Regions from separate parts of the Pseudomonas sp. CMR5c genome, predicted to be linked through region 4. Evidence: riboswitches for the same ligand, from Rfam matches in the RefSeq annotation. Region 4 holds a riboswitch; each other region holds the start of a gene.
What was found. A riboswitch is a leader RNA that binds a small molecule or an ion and turns the genes downstream of it on or off. The one in region 4 is predicted to bind cobalamin.

Region 1 (4,162 bases), 870 kb from region 4:
CATTGGCGTCACGCCCTATGGCGGGCAAGTGGCAGTGAACTTCAGCTGCCAGGCCATACATCTTGGTTCCATGGGCACCGTCATGGACTTCAGCTACAGCGACCCGGTCTATTCGCGCATTCGGTATGGCTCGGTCCAGGCCACCGGCAGCCTGACCATCACCCAGTAACGTCCTCTGGACCCATTACTGTCCCCGTCGACGCCCATGGGCCGGCGGGGGCTGCCACTTCCCTCCCCCGGGTATCAGGTCGGGGACTTGAGCGCCAGGACCTTCCAGCTCGCCTTGCGCTTGCGGGCGACCAGGGCATCCAGGGCCTCGCCGGTGGGCCTGCCCTTGGCAGTGAACTTCACCGGGACCAGCAACAACAGGGCCACCCGGTCATCGTCGGCAATCTCCTCGGCCGCGGATGCCGGGTCCCAGGGCTTGTCCACCACCAGCATCGCATCCACCGAATCGGGCCAGGCCAGGTCCCCATAGCCAGGATCATCACGCAGCACCAGCATCCCCTCGCCCAAGGCCTGGTGTTCCAGGCTCTGGCGCGCCAGGCGAGCCAGTAGCTGCACCGGGAAGCACCAGGCTGGCTGTTGCGCCAGTCCATGCTGGGGAAGCGCCCAGTCCTCGGGCAGGCAGACGAACAGCTCGGTCATGGGAGTGGTGCGGTACAGGCCAATGGTGAACAACAGCTTGTAGCGACCCTTGGTGAGCAAGCTGATATGCAGCGAAAACCGAGGGTCCGCGCTGGGCGGACTGAACAGCGCCGGCAGCACCCAGCCGGCGCTGTTGTGGACGAAGGTCGCGATCGCCTGCCCTGGCCCCTCGACGTCTGGGACATCGATATCCAGGATGCTCTGTGCGCCATTGGCTTGCAGCAGCTCTGCAACCGCCGGGTGGCCCCAGGTGCGCGCGGCATCCAGGGCGCTGTTGTTGAAGCGCCGATGCAATTGGTTGACCGCGGCGCCCCGCGCCAGAAGCAGTGCGACCACCTGGTCATGGCCCGCCAGCGCGGCCGAGTAAAGTGGCGGGCAGATGCTCAATGACAGGCCATTGGCACTGGCGCCGGCGTCGAGCAACACGGTGCAGGTCGGCAGGCTCCCTTCGCTGGCCGCCAGCCCCAGCGCCGTTTCCTGGCCACTGACCCGCACCGGCCGATCCACCTCCAGGCCCAGCTCGAGCAGTAGTTGGCAAACCTCGGCCTGGCCTTCGCTGGCGGCCATATGCAGCAGGCCGATATCCCCGGCGGAGCCATAGCGGGGCAGCTCCAGCAACTGCGGATACTGTTGGGCAAAGGCCCGCAATCGCTCCAGCCTGCCCTCCAGGACATCCTCGTAGAGGCGATCCAGCTGGGTCTCGTGTTCTTCGTACAGTCGTTGCCACTCGGTCATCAGGTGCAGGTCCATGTTCTGTCGATACGCTCCGGGGGCGCATTGAGTCGTTAACCGCCGCGCTCGTCAACCACTTCGGTAACGGTGCACCTGTGCTCCAGGCGCCGACCCAGCCGGAACATCGCCAGGGCTTGCGGCAACAATGGCCATGGCCAATGACACGGCTACCTCCAGTTGCAAGCCAAGCAGCATCAGCACCATCGAAATGAAAGCGTGCTCCGACGCCCCGAGTGATAGCCAGGTGCCATTGACGCGAGGGTCTCGCCGGTGGTCAGATGCGCGCCAGTTTCAGGTGTCCCATGCCGCCGCGCATGGGGTTAAACGGGAAGCCGGTGCGTCATTGCGATGATCAGTCCGGCGCTGCCCCCGCAACGGTAAGCGAGCGAAGCAATCGACAGACCACTGTGCCAAGGCATGGGAAGGTGATTGCTTCATGTCCCTCGCAAGCCCGGAGACCGGCCTGCAACGTCGTTTGACAACCCCGCGGTGGGCGGGCGCAGTCCGGTTTGCGTGGGCTCGCGTGCCTGCGCTTGCCTATGCGTTGTTCCCTCCGGGATTCATTCATTCCTGATAAGCAGTAGGAATCGCATGTCCCGCACTTCTGTGTTGCTACCCCAGTCTTACCCCTGGCTGTATTTCACCCTGTTGCCTTGCATGAGCCTCACGCCCCTGGCGCTGGCTGGGCAACAGCCCTCCCTGGTTCTGCCGCAAGCGCAAGTGACGGCACAGGCCACCGATAGTCCAATCTCCTTGAGTACTCCCCTGCCGGCCGGTTCACGCCTGAACCTGACGGCCTTGGAAACTCCGGCCAGCACCAGCAGCCTCGACAGTGAGGCCATAGCCCGTAATAACCTGACGATCCAGGACGCGGTCACCCGTTCAGTGGGCATCACCAGCGTCGCCACGCCTGGCAACGGTAATACGGCGCTGTCGGCGCGGGGGTTCATCGGCCATAGTTCGGTCATGACGCTGTTCGACGGCTCACGCTTGTATACCGGTGCCGGCAGCCAGACGTTCCCGGTGGATCCGTGGCTGGTGGAGCGCATCGATATCATCCGCGGCCCAGCCTCGGTGCTCTACGGCGAAGGCGCCACTGGAGCGGTGATCAATGTGATACCCAAGAAGCCCTTCGAAGGTGAGATCCATAACCGCCTGCGCCTGGGCTATGGCTCCAATGACCGGCAACAAATGGGCCTGGATAGCGGTGGCTCGCTCACCGACACCCTCAGCTATCGCCTGACGCTGAACCAGCAGCACAGCAATGGCTGGGTCGACCACGGCCAATCACGCAACCAGGCATTGAGCGCAGCGTTGCGCTGGCAAGCCACTGAAGACCTGAGTTTCACCCTGGCCCACGAACGTGGAGAGAGCGAGCCTGCCAGCTACTTTGGCACGCCGCTGATCGCCGGCCGCTACCGCGACAGCCTGCGGGACAAGAACTACAACCTGCGTAACGCGGTACAGCGTTACAACGATGAATGGACGCGCCTGAACACCGAGTGGGTGCTCAACGACAACCTCAGCGCCAGCAACCAGCTCTACTACATCAAGAGCCGTCGCCACTGGCGCAATGCCGAGGCCTACAACTGGGTCGACTCCAGGGAGCAGCTATTGCGAGGCGACAACCTGGAGATCAAGCACGACCAGGAACAGATCGGCGATCGCCAGAGCTTCACCTTCGATCATTCGTTGTTCGGGTTGGACAGCAAGACCGTGGTCGGCCTGGAGTACAACCGGATCCGTTTCGGCGTGGCCAACAACTCGCCCTACAAGGATATCGGCGGTGACTACATCGATCCGTGGAACCCGGCTCCGGGTTATTTCCACAGCAAGTCGGCCTTCTCACCCCAGACCGCCAGCACCACCCGTACCTTTGCACTGTTTGCGGAAAACCGCCTGCAACTGTCGGAGCGCTGGTCGTTGGTGACCGGTATCCGCCGCGACCAGAACCATATCGATCGCACCGACCTGCGCGCCGATACCCGGACCGATCGCAGCCTTGCAGGTGGTAACTGGCGCGCTGGCCTGGTGTTCGCGGTCACTGATCAGCTCTCACTGTATGGCCAGTACTCCACCAGTGAAGACGGCATCAACAACCTGATCAGTCTCAATCCGACCCAAATGCAGATGGACCTGACCGAAGCCAAGCAGACCGAGTTCGGCCTCAAGCAGCAGTTCTGGAATGGCCGTGGCGAATGGACGCTGGCGGCTTATCACATCGTCAAGAAAAAGCTGCTGGCGACCGATCCGCTGACCCGCCTGGCACAACAGATTGGCCAACAATCGTCCGACGGGCTGGAGGCTTCGCTGGAACTGGCTCTGGATCACGGCTGGCAAATCTCGGCCAACGCTTCAGCGGTTCGTGCCCAGTACGATGACTTCGACGAGGTGGTCTCCGGGAAGCTGGTCTCCCGTGCAGGCAACCGTCCGAGCAATGTGCCGCGGCGCACTGCCAACCTGTGGCTGAACAAGGCCTTGGCCCAAGACCTGGAAGCAGGCATGGGCCTGCGCTATGTCGACGCCAGGTATGCCAACACTGGCAACACCGTCGATGTTCCGGGCTATACCGTGCTGGATGCCAACCTGGGCTGGCAGGCGCTGCCGGACGTACGCCTCAACCTGCAACTGAACAACCTGCTGGACCGCCGATATGCCGTGGCCCAGCAAAACAGCGGCCAGCAATGGTTGATGGGCGAGCCCCGATCGCTGTTCGTGAGCGCAGACTACAGCTTCTGAGGCTATGGCTACCGTAAACCCAGGGTTTGCGGTAGCACCCTTC
Region 2 (4,162 bases), 1.5 Mb from region 4:
CGTTCGCGCTGGGCGATGCTGGCCCAGGCCAGGGCCGCATCCAGCCCCCGGCGACCCAGGGCCTGGGCGGTGACCCACAGCCGTGGCGCCTGGGAGTGGGCACGGGCGCGGCGTCCCAGTTCATCGCGCAGCCAGTCCAGGTAGGCGCTGTCGGAGCTGGGCTCCAGGTCCACCACCAGCAACGCCGCGCCAGCCTTGGCCAGCGTTTCGTCCAGGGCCGCCCAGAGACTGTCGAAGCCATCCAGGGTATCGATCACCCGGGTCTCGACGCTGTCGTCGCGCAGGCCCTCGAGCTCGCGGCAGAAGGCCTGGCCGAGGGCGCCACCCAGCAGACCGGGACCGACGAACAACACCCGTTGATAGTGTTCATGCATGTCGGTCGGCCTCAGAAGCGGTAGGTGTAGCGCACTTCGGTGGTGAAGGGGCGCCCCAGGTTGTCCAGCGCCGGTCTGTCGCTGGTCATGCTGGTGGTGTAGTCGCGGTCGAACAGGTTCTCCACCAGCAGGCTCAGACGATGCTGCTGGGCCGTGTCGAGGTAGCGATAAGCGTCGGCATCCACCACCGAGTAATGGCCGTAGTCCACTTTCTTCGAACTCTCGACCTGGCCGATATAACGGATCGCGCCGCCCACGCCCCACATACGAGCCTGCGATTCGAAGCCCAGGCGCGAGCGTGCGAAGAACCCGGGGATGTTGCTCAGAGTCACGTTGCGTGATTCGACCAGGTTGCGGGTCATGTCGGCGGACAGGTTCCATTGCGGGCTGAACTGCCAGCGTCCATCCACCTCGATGCCCCGGACCCTGACCTGGCTGTCACCGTTGACGAAGTTGATACCGTCCAGGGCAATCAGGTCGTCGATCTTGCGCCGGTAGGCGGTGACGCTGGCATTGAATTCACCGGCCAGCAGGCTGCCCTTGTAGTCCAGGCCCAACTCAGCGTTGACGCTCTTTTCCGGCTTGAGGTTGCGGTTGCCTTTTTCATAGGGTTCGTTAGCGAACAACTGCTCGGCGTTGGGCAGCTTGAAGGCATTGCCGTACTGGCCGCGCAGTTGCCAGTTGGGCGTGAGGTCGTACCGCGAGGTGAGCATGCCCACCGTGGCGCTCTCGCCGCCGCTGATTTTCTCGTGGCGCACGCCGATGCTCGGGTGCCAGTCCGGCAGGGCTTCGAACACCGGGCGCAACTGGGTATACAGGGCGTTGGCCTGGGCCTTGTTGTCGTCGATCTTGAGTACGTCGTCCTGGCCCTTGAACCACTGGTTGTCGGTACCGAACACCAGCACATGGCCGCCGTCCAGCTCGGCCTTGCCCTCGGCTTGCACACCCCAGTCGGTGAAGCCCCAGTAGTCGTTGTGGTTGATGACCTTGATGCCGCCATCATCGTTGCTGTTGATACGGGTGTAGCGCGTGTCCCAATCGTTGACATGGCCCTTGACGAAGTAGCTGAAGCGCTCGCCCAGGCGTTGCTCGAAGGTGGCGGTGGCGATCTGCTGGACCCGGTCGTTGGTGGTCTTCTTGTTGTTCGCGGCGCGGGCGAAATCCAGGTTGGCGTCGGTGTACTGGTAGAACAACTCCAGGCGCGAGTCGTCGCCGAACCCCTGGATCGCCTTGGCGCCGAAGGTGGTCACCTCATAGGAGCGCTTCTTGTCACGGGTGCTGGTGTTGTAGGCGCTGTTGCGAAACGGCTGGTAGCCGTCGGAGACGTTGTGGCTGACATAGGCCAGCAAGCCGAGGTCGCCCAGGCCGTTGCTGACGATGCGTTCCACCCGGGCATCGCCGCTCCTGCCCATGAAGCTGTCCAGGCCCAGGTTGACTTCGCCGGAGGCGTCGCGGGTCTGCGGGCTGCGGGTGACGATGTTGATCACCCCGGACACCGCCTGGGTGCCGAACAGCAGGCTCTGGCCGCCCTTGAGCACTTCGATGCGCTCGATGGCGTTGGCTGGCAGGGTATCCAGGTACAAACCGCCGTACAGGCGGTTGTTCAGGCGCACGCCATCGAGCAGGATCAGCGTGTCATCGTTGCGCCCACCCAGCAGCGAATAGGTGCCGTAGTCGAAGGGGCCGTTCTTGGGCGCCACGTAGAGGCCTGGCACGTACATCTGCAGGACCCGGGTGATGTCGCTGCTGGGGCCAGCGCGTTCGATCTGCTGGCGATCGATGATCTCCACCTTGCTGCCGTACTTGGCCATCTCGGCCACGGTGGTGGACTCCACCGACGGGGCGGAGACGAACTGCTGCTCGAGCTTCAGGGAGGTGTCGTCCGCCAGCAGCCAGGGGCTGAACAGGCAGCCGAGCAGGGCGCCGCCCATGGAACGGCGCGGAGCGCGCCAGTCGCGCGCAAGGGAATTGTCTGTTGTTGTCATTGTTGGTCTTCTCGAAAGTGTCTTCGGGAAGCACGCAGGGAGAAGGTGGCAGGCACGCGCACGCGCCCACACCGGCCCATGCCCGCCCACCGCAGGATTGCCAAACAGATGCTTCAGGCCGGTCTCCGGGCTTGCGAGGCTGGCTGCATTCGCCTTCCCATACCTTGGGTACAGTGGCGTGTTGAATGCAGCACTCGCTTACCGTTGCGGGGGCAGCACCGGACTTGCCCCTGGGGGCGCACCGGTTTCCCGTTTCACCTCACGCACGGCGGCGTGAGGCACCTGAAACAGGGCGGCATCTGAACATCCGTCCGGCCGTTCGTCAATCCTGTGGCCGCCACGATTGCGTCCGCTGTGCAGTCATGCCGTTATCGCCCAGCCCAGCTCCCGTAGCCGCTGCTGAGCCTGCGAAGCTGCGCCAAGGCCCGCGGGGCCTTCATTGTGGAGTGCGCAAGGTTTGCGCCCGCTGCGTGGTCGTGCGCAGCCTGCGGCAGCGGCTATACCAAGCGGGTTTGCCCGGCGTTACCAGGCGGTGGCGGGGGAGGTGCGTACCTGGGCCTGGCCACCGGCATCGGCGGGGCAGGCCAGCAATGGCACCGCACGCACCGAGTCACCGGGTTGCAGTTGCAGGCGCTTGGTGGTCTGGCGGTCCACCAGCAGGCAGCCGGCCACCAGGCGCCCGGGCGCGGCGGTGATGCGGCAGCTCTCCAGGCGCCGGTTGTGGATCAGCCACATCGGCGCCTGCTCGTCCGGGTTGCCCACCAGCAACGGCAGGACCTGGCTTTCACGCACGCTGCGGATCTTCGCCACTTCGGCCTCGATCAGCGGGCCACCGTCGAACACATCGATGCAACCCTGGTGGCTGAAACCTTCGTCGCGCAGGATGCCCACCGCCTGTTCGGTGCTGGCATGGGCCTGGCCGATGGCCGCCTGGGCCTGGAGGCTGAGCAGGCAGGTATAGAGCGGCTGGCGCGGCATCAGCTCGGCGATGGAGGACTTGCCGCCATGGCTGGACAGGCGGTTGGCCTGCTGGAAATCCATCTTGAAGAAGTGCCGCCCCAGGCTGTCCCAGAACGGCGAGCAACCTTGGCTGTCGACCTGGCCGCGCAACTCCACCACCAGCTTGTCGCCGAACAGCGCCGGGTACTCGGCGACGAACAACAAGCGCGCCGTGGACAGCAGGCGCCCGGTATAGCCCTGGCGCAGGTCGTGGCGCAGGAACAGCGAGCACAGCTGGGATTGCCCGGCCATGTCGTTGCTCAAGAACAGGGTCGGGATCTGTTTCTCGATACCCAGTCCCGGGGCGCTGCCGCGAGTGATGCCGAGCCGGTAGTTGTAGCAGGGCTCGCGCAGGCCGATGGCACCGCTCAAGCCACAGATGCCGATCACCTGCTGCTCGTCATCTTCCAGCACGAACAGGTAGTCGGCATCGGCGCGTTCCACCTGGCCGGCGAACGTGCGCTGGGCCCAGCGCACCCGATGGTCCAGGCGCTCGGGGTCGGTGCTGAGGTTGTCCAGTTCTCGCTGGCTGCCCCCCAGCAGACGCAGCAGCGCGGGCAGGTCGGAGACGCGAATCGGGCGCACGATCATGCACGGGCTCCTGGCAATGCCACGGTTGCGAGTCGATAAAGGGTCATAGCGCAATGCTCCGCACGGCAGCGCCGGGCTCCAGTTGCAAGGCCTGGAACATCTCTTGGCCAAGACCGATACGTTCCTCTGGAGCTTCGTCGAGCAGCGCGACGATGGCGCGGAAACCTTGCAGGCGGTCGTTGCTCAACAGCCATGGTCGGCCCCGGCCGCTCT
Region 3 (4,162 bases), 790 kb from region 4:
CTCCAGCAGGCGCTGCAACAACTCGGGGGCAACGCTGCCGCCGGCGAAATGACGCATGTCACGACGCTCGGCAATAGCGCGATAGACCGCCTCGCGCTCGGCCGCGGAAAACGCCTGTTCAGTCACACGCCAGGCCCTCGGCAACCCCTGGCCGGGGCGCGAACAACGCCGCCACCGCCACAGGATTGGATGGGAAGTAGAAGTGCACATAGGAGGCGGTCATGCGCCCGTCGCGATACACCGCCTCGGCACCCCGGCCACCATTGGGGCTCGCCCCCCGGGCGATGGGCGCAAGCTCGGTACTGGTCAGGGAATGATGGTAGGTATGCCCGCGCAGACTGCCCTCCGGCAGGTCCACCGCCTGCAAGGCCAGGGCCGCCAGGCGCTTCTGCATTACAGCCTCGCCGGGCAACAGCCCCAGGAGTTCGGCACGCTGGCCTTCGACATCGGTCAGGGCATCGAGCAGGTACAGCATCCCGCCGCATTCGGCGAGCAGCGGCTTGCCGGCGGCGTGATGGGCGCGGATGGCCGCGAGCATGCCGCTATTGCTGGCGAGTGCCTGATGGTGCAGCTCGGGGTAACCCCCGGGCAGGTACAGACTGTCGGCCACCGGCAACTCACTATCGTGGATCGGCGAGAAGAAACTCAGTTGCGCACCCATGGCCCGCAGCAGGTCGAGGCTGGCGCCGTAGGTGAAGGCGAATGCCTCATCCCGCGCCACGGCGATCCGCACGCCCTCCAGCAGCGGCTCGCAGGCCACCGGGGCCGGCGCGGCAAACCCCACCGCTGGCGGCAGCGCCACCTGGCAACTGCTGGCCAGGGCCTCGGCAGCGGCATCCAGACGCAGATCCAGGTCATTGAGTTCATTGGCCTGGACCAGGCCCAGATGGCGGCTGGGCAGCTCGATCGAGGTTTCCCGGGACAAGGCTCCATACCAGCGCAACCCCTCGGTCAGGCTGCCTTCGAGCAGTTGCGCATGGCGCAAGGTCCCCACCCGGTTGGCCAACACGCCGGCGAACGGCAGGTCCGGCTGGTAGCGCGCCAGACCCAGGGCCAGGGCGCCGAAAGTCTGGGCCATGGCGGCGCCATCGATCACCCCCAGCACCGGCACGCCGAAATGCCGTGCCAGGTCCGCGCTCGATGGCGTGCCATCGAACAATCCCATGACGCCCTCGATCAGGATCAGGTCGGCCTCGCCGGCGGCCTCCCACAGCAGGCGGCGACTTTCCTGCTCGCCCACCATCCACATGTCCAGCTGGTACACCGGGGCACCGCTGGCATGCTCGAGAATCATCGGATCGAGAAAGTCCGGACCGCACTTGAACACCCGCACCTTGCGCCCCTGGTTACGGTGCAGGCGCGCCAGGGCGGCGGTCACGGTGGTCTTGCCCTGGCCGGATGCCGGAGCGGCGATCAATACCGCCGGGCAATGACGAACATCATTCATGGGTTCACGCTCACAGCTCGATGCCCTTCTGCGCCTTGATACCGGCCTGGAAGGCGTGCTTGACCATGCCCATTTCGGTGACGGTGTCGGCCAGTTCGAGCATTTCCGGCTTGGCCCCGCGCCCGGTCACCACCACGTGCTGCATCGGCGGACGGGCCTGCAGGTCGCTGAGCACCTGATCCAGGTCCAGGTAACCATGCTTGAGGGCGATGTTCAGCTCATCGAGTACCACCAGGCCGATCTGCGGATCGCGCAACAGCTCCCGGGAAACCGCCCAGGCGGCCTCGGCGGCGGCGATGTCACGCTGGCGATCCTGGGTCTCCCAGGTGAAGCCCTCGCCCATCACATGGAACCGCACCTGCTCGGGAAAGCGCCGGAAGAACAGCTCTTCGCCGGTGCTTTCGCGGCCCTTGATGAACTGCACCACGCCACAATGCATGCCATGGCCCATGGACCGTGCCAGCATGCCGAAGGCCGAACTGCTCTTGCCTTTGCCGTTGCCGGTCAGGACCAGCAACAGCCCGCATTCATTGGGCGAGTTGGCGATACGCTCGTCGATCACCGCTTTTTTGCGCAGCATGCGCGCCAGATGACGTTCGTCACGCTCGAGGGATTCACTCATGGAGCAGCTCTCCGTTGGGGCTTGGGGAACGGGGGGCAGGAATGGAAATGGACGGCGCAAGCCTGGCATCGCCCTCCGTGATGCCGTTGGATGAATCAGGCCGGTCTCCGGGCTCGTGAGCGGCACCACTGCCGGACTGCGCGCCTTCCCATGCCTGCTTCGACACAGTGGCACTTGCGCAATCTTGACTCACCTACCGTTGCGGGGGCAGCGCCGGAATCGTCGCCGGCTCCATCGCTGGAACGGGCCCTGACCGGCTTCCCTGTTTCACTCTGTCGACCCGGGAGTCACAGAGCACCTGAAACAAGTCGCGAAGGTTAGAGGGTTGGGAATGGAGCGTCAATGAAGCGGCCCGCCGCACCCAACGGAAAACTGCACTGCATCAACAAACTGACGCCAATCTTGTGCCACACTGAAAGCAGTGATATCAAATAGCCACTTTCAGGACATGACGTCCCGTCACAACAATAAGGGGTGAGTTCGATGCAAGGCATGATCATCAGCAATCCAAGACTGGAATTCCTGCGACCGATGCTGGAGCGCTGGTTCGATTGCATTGACCGCTACAACGCGATTCGCGGCGATAACGAAACCCCTTACTGGTTCGACGAACAGGCCAACCTGGGACTGCTTTCGGCCGCGGCCTGGATGGCCGAGATGGTGACCCTGGAACACAGCCCCAGCAAGAAGCAGCTCGAAGAAGGTGCGCGCAATGCCCGTACCGACCTGTACCTGGCCACCAAGGAAGAACGCACCTACATCCAGGCCACCCAGCGCTGGCCACGGGTCAACAACCTGGCCCTGACCCAGGCCCTGCAGGATATCGCCAATGCAGCGAAGACCATCAGCCACGCCAGCGACCTGAAGCTTGGCTGCCTGTTCGTCGCACCTCAAAAGGCCCAGCACAGCGCGACTCCCGAGGAACTGCAAGACATGCTCGACGACCTACAGAAGGAACACTGCTGTGCCGTGGCCTGGTACTTCCCGTATGCCTACCGCAAGCTGCACAACGAAGCCGGCCACTACCACCCCGGAGTGGCGGTATTGTTCAAGGAAGCTCGCTGAACACAAGGAACCCCAGGGCGCCCATGCTTCTCTATGATTGAACGTTCGCGCACTCATAGGGATATCAGCATGCTCAAGCCTCGCCATACCTTGCTCATCGCCATCGCCGCCGGCCTCGCCGCCTGCGGCGAAACCTCCAGCCTGCAGGTTGCGGACGGCACCGGCCCGAACCCCAAGCTGCCGGAACCCAACCCCACCCTGATCCCCACGCTGAACATCGCTCCGGCCATCGGGTGGCCCGAGGGAGCGAAACCGCTGGCCGCCAGCGGAACCCAGGTCAGTGCCTTCGCCGAGAATCTCGATCATCCACGCTGGCTCTATGTACTGCCTAACGGGGACGTGCTGGTGGCGGAAACCAACGCCCCGCCCAAACCGGACGACAGCCGGGGCATCCGCGGCTGGGTAGCCGGCAAGGTGATGGGGCGCGCCGGGGCCACGGTTCCCAGCGCCAACCGCATCACCCTGTTGCGCGATGCCGACCACGACGGCGTGGCGGAGACTCGCAGCGTCTTCCTGGAGAACCTCAACTCCCCCTTCGGCATGACCCTGGTGGGCAACGATCTGTATGTAGCCGATACCGACAAGCTGCTGCGCTTCCCCTACCAGAGCGGTGACACCAGGATCAGCGCCGGAGCCACCAAGGTAGTGGACCTGCCCGGCGGCACGCTGAATCACCACTGGACCAAGAATGTCATCGCCAGCAAGGATGGCAGCAAGCTGTACGTCACCGTCGGCTCAAACAGCAATGTCGGCGAAAACGGCCTGGACAAGGAAGAAGGCCGGGCAGCGATCTGGGAAGTGGACCGTGCCAGCGGCCAGCATCGCTTGTTCGCCACTGGGCTGCGCAACCCCAACGGCCTGGCCTGGGAGCCAGTCAGCGGAGCCCTCTGGACAGCGGTGAACGAACGGGACGAGATCGGCAGCGACCTGGTGCCCGACTACATCACATCGGTCAAGGATGGCGCTTTCTACGGCTGGCCCTTCAGCTACTACGGCCAGCACGTGGACGTACGGGTCAAACCCCAGGA
Region 4 (4,162 bases):
TGCTTGCCAGCCGGGCGACGAAGTCCATGCGCTCGGGCTGGCCGCGGTAGCAGACCACGTCCGACTGGCTGCGCTCGCTGCGCCAGGCCAGGTCCTTGAAGCTGATAGGCCGGCTGATGATGCGTCCATCCAGTTCGGGCAAGGCGATGTGCATGGCCAGGTCCCGTGGGCCCAGGCCCTGTTCGCTGGCCTGCCAGCCCGGCTCGTTGTCCTGGGCGCAGATGGCCTGGATCACCGGGATGTCGCGGCGAAACGGTCGCAGGTGCGGCGCCTCGGGGCTGGACTGGGCGAAACCGGTGGTGTTGAGGATCACTCCGGCACCGGTCTCATCCAGCCAGTCTTGCACCTGCGCCAGGCAGCCGGGCTCCTTGAGGCTGGCCACGGCGATCGGCAAGGGGTTGAGACCGGCAGCCACAAGGCGCTGGCAGAACAGGTCGATGAATGCGGTGTTGGCCGCCTGCAAGTGCGAGCGATAGAACAGCAGCGCCGCCACCGCCTGGCCGGGCTGCCAGTGGGCCTGCCAATCCGCCAGGCTGGCCTGGCTCCTGGCCGGGTGATAGAGCGCGGTGCGCGGCAGCACCTGCGGTTCGCTCCAGGGGTAATCGCGCCCCAGCAAGCCGCTCAGGCAGCGGTAGAAATTCAACGCATTTTCTCGCCCGCCCTGTCGCAGGAACTGCCACAGGCGGTCGCGCTCCACGGCCGACACCGTGCTCAGGTCGCTGAGCTCCGGGTCGGGCCGGTCGTCCCCCGGCACCAGGATCAGCTGCACCCCGCGCCGGGACAGCTCCACCAGTTGCTCGACGCCATAACGCCAGTAGGCGATGCCACCGTGCAGGGAAATCAGGATGACCTTGGCATGGCGCAGCACCTGGTCGACGTAAAGGTCCACCGAGGCGTGGTTCTGCACCTGCATCGGGTTGGCCAGGCGAAAGCTGGGGTAGTCCGCTGGCAGTTGCTCGGCGGCCTCGGCCAGCAGCGCCAGGCTGGAGTCGCCGCTGCACAGGACCACCAGCTCGGCGGGGGTTTGTCCAAGGTCGGCGATGTTGTCATCCGACACGAATCCGCCGGGCTGGGTCCTGAGCAGGTGCATGGGTCAGGCGCCCAGGGCGGCGCGCAGTTGCGCTTCCAGCTGGGTTGCATCCAGTTCCTGGCCGATCAGCACCAGGCGGGTGATGCGTTTCTCATCAGCGCCCCACTTGCGGTCGAAGTGCTTGTCGAAGCGGGTGCCCACGCCCTGGAGCAGCAGGCGCATCGGCTTGCCGGGGATCGCCGCAAAACCCTTGACCCGCAGGATGCCGTGCTTGACCACCAGTTGGGTCAGGGCATCGAGCAGCAGGCTTTCGTCGGCCTCGGGCAGCTCGATGGAGATCGAGTCGAAGGCGTCGTGGTCATGGTCGTCATGATCGTCGCCGTCATGGTGGTGGTCATGGTGGCTGTGACGGCTGTCGATGTGCTCCTCGGAACCGGCACCCACGCCCAGCAGTACGTCCAGGGGCAGGCGCCCGCTGCTGGCCTCGATCACCTTGACCGCCGGCGGCAGCTCCTCGGCCACTTCCTGGCGGACCCTGGCCAGGTCGGCCGGGTCGATCAGGTCGGTCTTGTTGAGGATCACCAGGTCGGCGCTGGACAACTGGTCGGCGAACAGCTCGTGCAGTGGCGACTCGTGGTCCAGGTTGGGGTCGAGCTTGCGCTGGGCGTCCACCTGGTCCGGGAAGGCGGCGAAGGTGCCGGCGGCCACGGCCGGGCTGTCGACCACGGTGATCACCGCATCGACGGTGCAGGCGCTGCGGATTTCCGGCCACTGGAAGGCTTGCACCAGGGGCTTGGGCAGGGCCAGGCCGCTGGTTTCGATGAGGATATGGTCCAGGTCGCCACGGCGGGCCACTAGTTCACGCATCACCGGGAAGAATTCTTCCTGCACGGTGCAGCACAGACAGCCGTTGGCCAATTCGAAGACCCGGCCGCTGGCCTCTTCCTCGGTGCAGCCGATGGAGCACTGCTTGAGGATCTCGCCGTCGATGCCCAGTTCGCCGAACTCGTTGACGATCACCGCGATACGACGGCCCTGGGCGTTGTCCAGCATGTGCCGCAGCAAGGTGGTCTTGCCCGAGCCCAGGAAGCCGGTGACGATGGTGACGGGAAGTTTGGCCAGTGTTTTCATCGGATGCCCTTTTGGCGAAGGAGGCGGGCATACGGGACGACAGGCACGGCGCGGGCCAGGTGCTGATTTCGCCACCGGATCACCCCGCCCGGTTGTAGTGAGAATCTGGGTCGAGGCAGGTCTCCTGGCTGGGGGCTTGCCAGTCCAGGACTGACGCTTCCTGTGCCTTCCCGCCGGCGTCATGGACGCCAGGCAGTGGCCGTGCAGGAATGGAACCCTTCACAGTTGCGGGGGCAGCCGCGGCTTCTACCGCGTTCCCGTCTTAGCTTCGACCGCTGGCCGAAGAACCTCGAAGGCGCAAGGCTACGCAGAGCGCGGAGGACGGTCAATGCACATATGCGGCGGCTTCCCGTGCCAACCGGCGATTGACGGCGCTCCCTTGCCCATGATTTGCTACACAACTTGTTACGGGTGCCCTTCACAGGGTGAAACGGGAAACCGGTGAATCACGCGCTTGCCAGCGGTGACCAGTCCGGTGCTGCCCCCGCAACGGTAAGCGAGCGAAGTGTCAGATCCACTGTGCCCCCGGGCATGGGAAGGCGACACTTGCCGGCATGGCATGACCCGCCCTGCCCCTCGCGAGCCCGGAGACCGGCCCGCAATACACGAATAACAAACCCGCGGTGGGCGGGCGCTGTTGCAAACCCTGCGTGAACGCCACGCGGGGTTTTCCTGCGCCGCTTCCCGCTGACAAACCCAAGGGAACGCGCCATGTCGACCATCAGCAGCACCAGCCATTCCGCCAGCAGCACCGCCACCCTGAGCCAGCGCCTGGTAGCCGCCATCGGTGCCTCGATCCTTGGCGCCTGCCTGGTGTACTTCGCCGGCTTCTCGCATATCGAGGCGGTGCATAACGCCGCCCACGACACCCGCCACAGCGCCGCCTTCCCTTGCCACTGAGACCCGTCCGATGATCAAGCGTATCGCGCAAACCGCGGGCTTCACCGGGCTGCTGGCCGCCCTGCTGCTGACCTTGCTGCAAAGCTTCTGGGTCGCGCCATTGATTCTCCAGGCGGAAACCTACGAAAAGGCCCCGGCCACCGAGGCAGTCCATGAACACGCCCCGGGCGCCATGGCCGGGCACGTCCACGATGAAGAAGCCTGGGAACCGGAGGACGGCTGGCAGCGAGTGCTGTCCACCACCGGCGGCAACCTGGTGGTCGCCGTGGGCTTCGCCCTGATGCTGGCAGGCCTCTACACCCTGCGCGCACCGAGCCGCACTTCCCAGGGCCTGCTCTGGGGCCTGGCCGGCTACGCCACCTTCTGCCTGGCGCCCACCCTGGGCCTGCCGCCGGAGCTGCCGGGCACCGCCGCGGCCGACCTGGTGCAGCGCCAGACCTGGTGGGTCGGTGCCGCCGCGTCCACTGCCGTGGGCCTGGCACTGATCGTGTTCGCCGGCAACTGGCTGCTGAAGTTGCTGGGCGCGGCCATCATCGCCGTGCCCCATGTGATCGGCGCTCCCCAACCGGAAGTGCATTCGATGCTGGCCCCCGAAGCACTGGAGGCACAGTTCAAGATCGCCTCGCAATTGACCAATGCCGCCTTCTGGCTGGCCCTGGGCTTGATCAGCGCCTGGCTGTTCCGGCGCAAGGGCGAGGATGGCCAGCGGGCATGATCACCGAGCCGGCCCTGGTGGTCGGCCTGGGTTGTCGCAAGGGCTGCCCGGCCAGCGCCCTGCGCGCCCTGCTGGACCAGGTGCTGCGGGCCCATGGCCTGGACCTGGGCCAGGTACAGGCCCTGGCCAGCATCGACCTGAAGCAGGATGAACCGGGCCTGCTGGAGCTGGCGCAGCAGTTGTCGCTGCCATTGACCTTCTTCAGCAGTGCCCAACTGGCGCCCTACGACTCCCGCCTGAGCCACAGGTCGCAGGCCGCATTCGAACGCACCGGCTGTCATGGCGTCGCCGAAAGCGCCGCCCTGGCCATGGCCGAATGCCTGCAAGCAGGCTCGGCGCAACTGCTGGTGCCCCGGCAAAAATCCGCCGAAGCCACCCTGGCATTG

Region 1: it holds a riboswitch for cobalamin, as region 4 does, so the genes downstream of both, C4K40_RS15310 (TonB-dependent siderophore receptor) here and C4K40_RS19255 (CbtB-domain containing protein) in region 4, are expected to answer to the same signal.
Region 2: it holds a riboswitch for cobalamin, as region 4 does, so the genes downstream of both, C4K40_RS12765 (TonB-dependent siderophore receptor) here and C4K40_RS19255 (CbtB-domain containing protein) in region 4, are expected to answer to the same signal.
Region 3: it holds a riboswitch for cobalamin, as region 4 does, so the genes downstream of both, cobO (cob(I)yrinic acid a,c-diamide adenosyltransferase) here and C4K40_RS19255 (CbtB-domain containing protein) in region 4, are expected to answer to the same signal.

What each region holds. Positions count from the first base shown of each region.
Region 1 covers NZ_CP027705.1:3,336,857-3,341,018, reverse strand. Annotated here, with positions in the region: gene C4K40_RS15320 (hypothetical protein) at 1-169, shown strand, start outside; gene C4K40_RS15315 (ankyrin repeat domain-containing protein) at 244-1,398, opposite strand; cobalamin riboswitch at 1,657-1,862, shown strand; gene C4K40_RS15310 (TonB-dependent siderophore receptor) at 1,972-4,119, shown strand.
Region 2 covers NZ_CP027705.1:2,711,323-2,715,484, forward strand. Annotated here, with positions in the region: gene C4K40_RS12760 (ferredoxin) at 1-374, opposite strand, end outside; gene C4K40_RS12765 (TonB-dependent siderophore receptor) at 386-2,305, opposite strand; cobalamin riboswitch at 2,458-2,660, opposite strand; gene C4K40_RS12770 (arginine N-succinyltransferase) at 2,882-3,949, opposite strand; gene C4K40_RS12775 (arginine N-succinyltransferase) at 3,993-4,162, opposite strand, start outside.
Region 3 covers NZ_CP027705.1:5,000,429-5,004,590, forward strand. Annotated here, with positions in the region: gene bluB (5,6-dimethylbenzimidazole synthase) at 1-126, opposite strand, end outside; gene C4K40_RS22860 (cobyrinate a,c-diamide synthase) at 119-1,447, opposite strand; gene cobO (cob(I)yrinic acid a,c-diamide adenosyltransferase) at 1,458-2,069, opposite strand; cobalamin riboswitch at 2,150-2,386, opposite strand; gene C4K40_RS22870 (hypothetical protein) at 2,553-3,134, shown strand; gene C4K40_RS22875 (sorbosone dehydrogenase family protein) at 3,204-4,162, shown strand, end outside.
Region 4 covers NZ_CP027705.1:4,206,165-4,210,326, forward strand. Annotated here, with positions in the region: gene cobN (cobaltochelatase subunit CobN) at 1-1,090, opposite strand, end outside; gene cobW (cobalamin biosynthesis protein CobW) at 1,094-2,161, opposite strand; cobalamin riboswitch at 2,258-2,468, opposite strand; cobalamin riboswitch at 2,554-2,776, shown strand; gene C4K40_RS19255 (CbtB-domain containing protein) at 2,873-3,061, shown strand; gene C4K40_RS19260 (CbtA family protein) at 3,072-3,776, shown strand; gene C4K40_RS19265 (cobalamin biosynthesis protein) at 3,773-4,162, shown strand, end outside.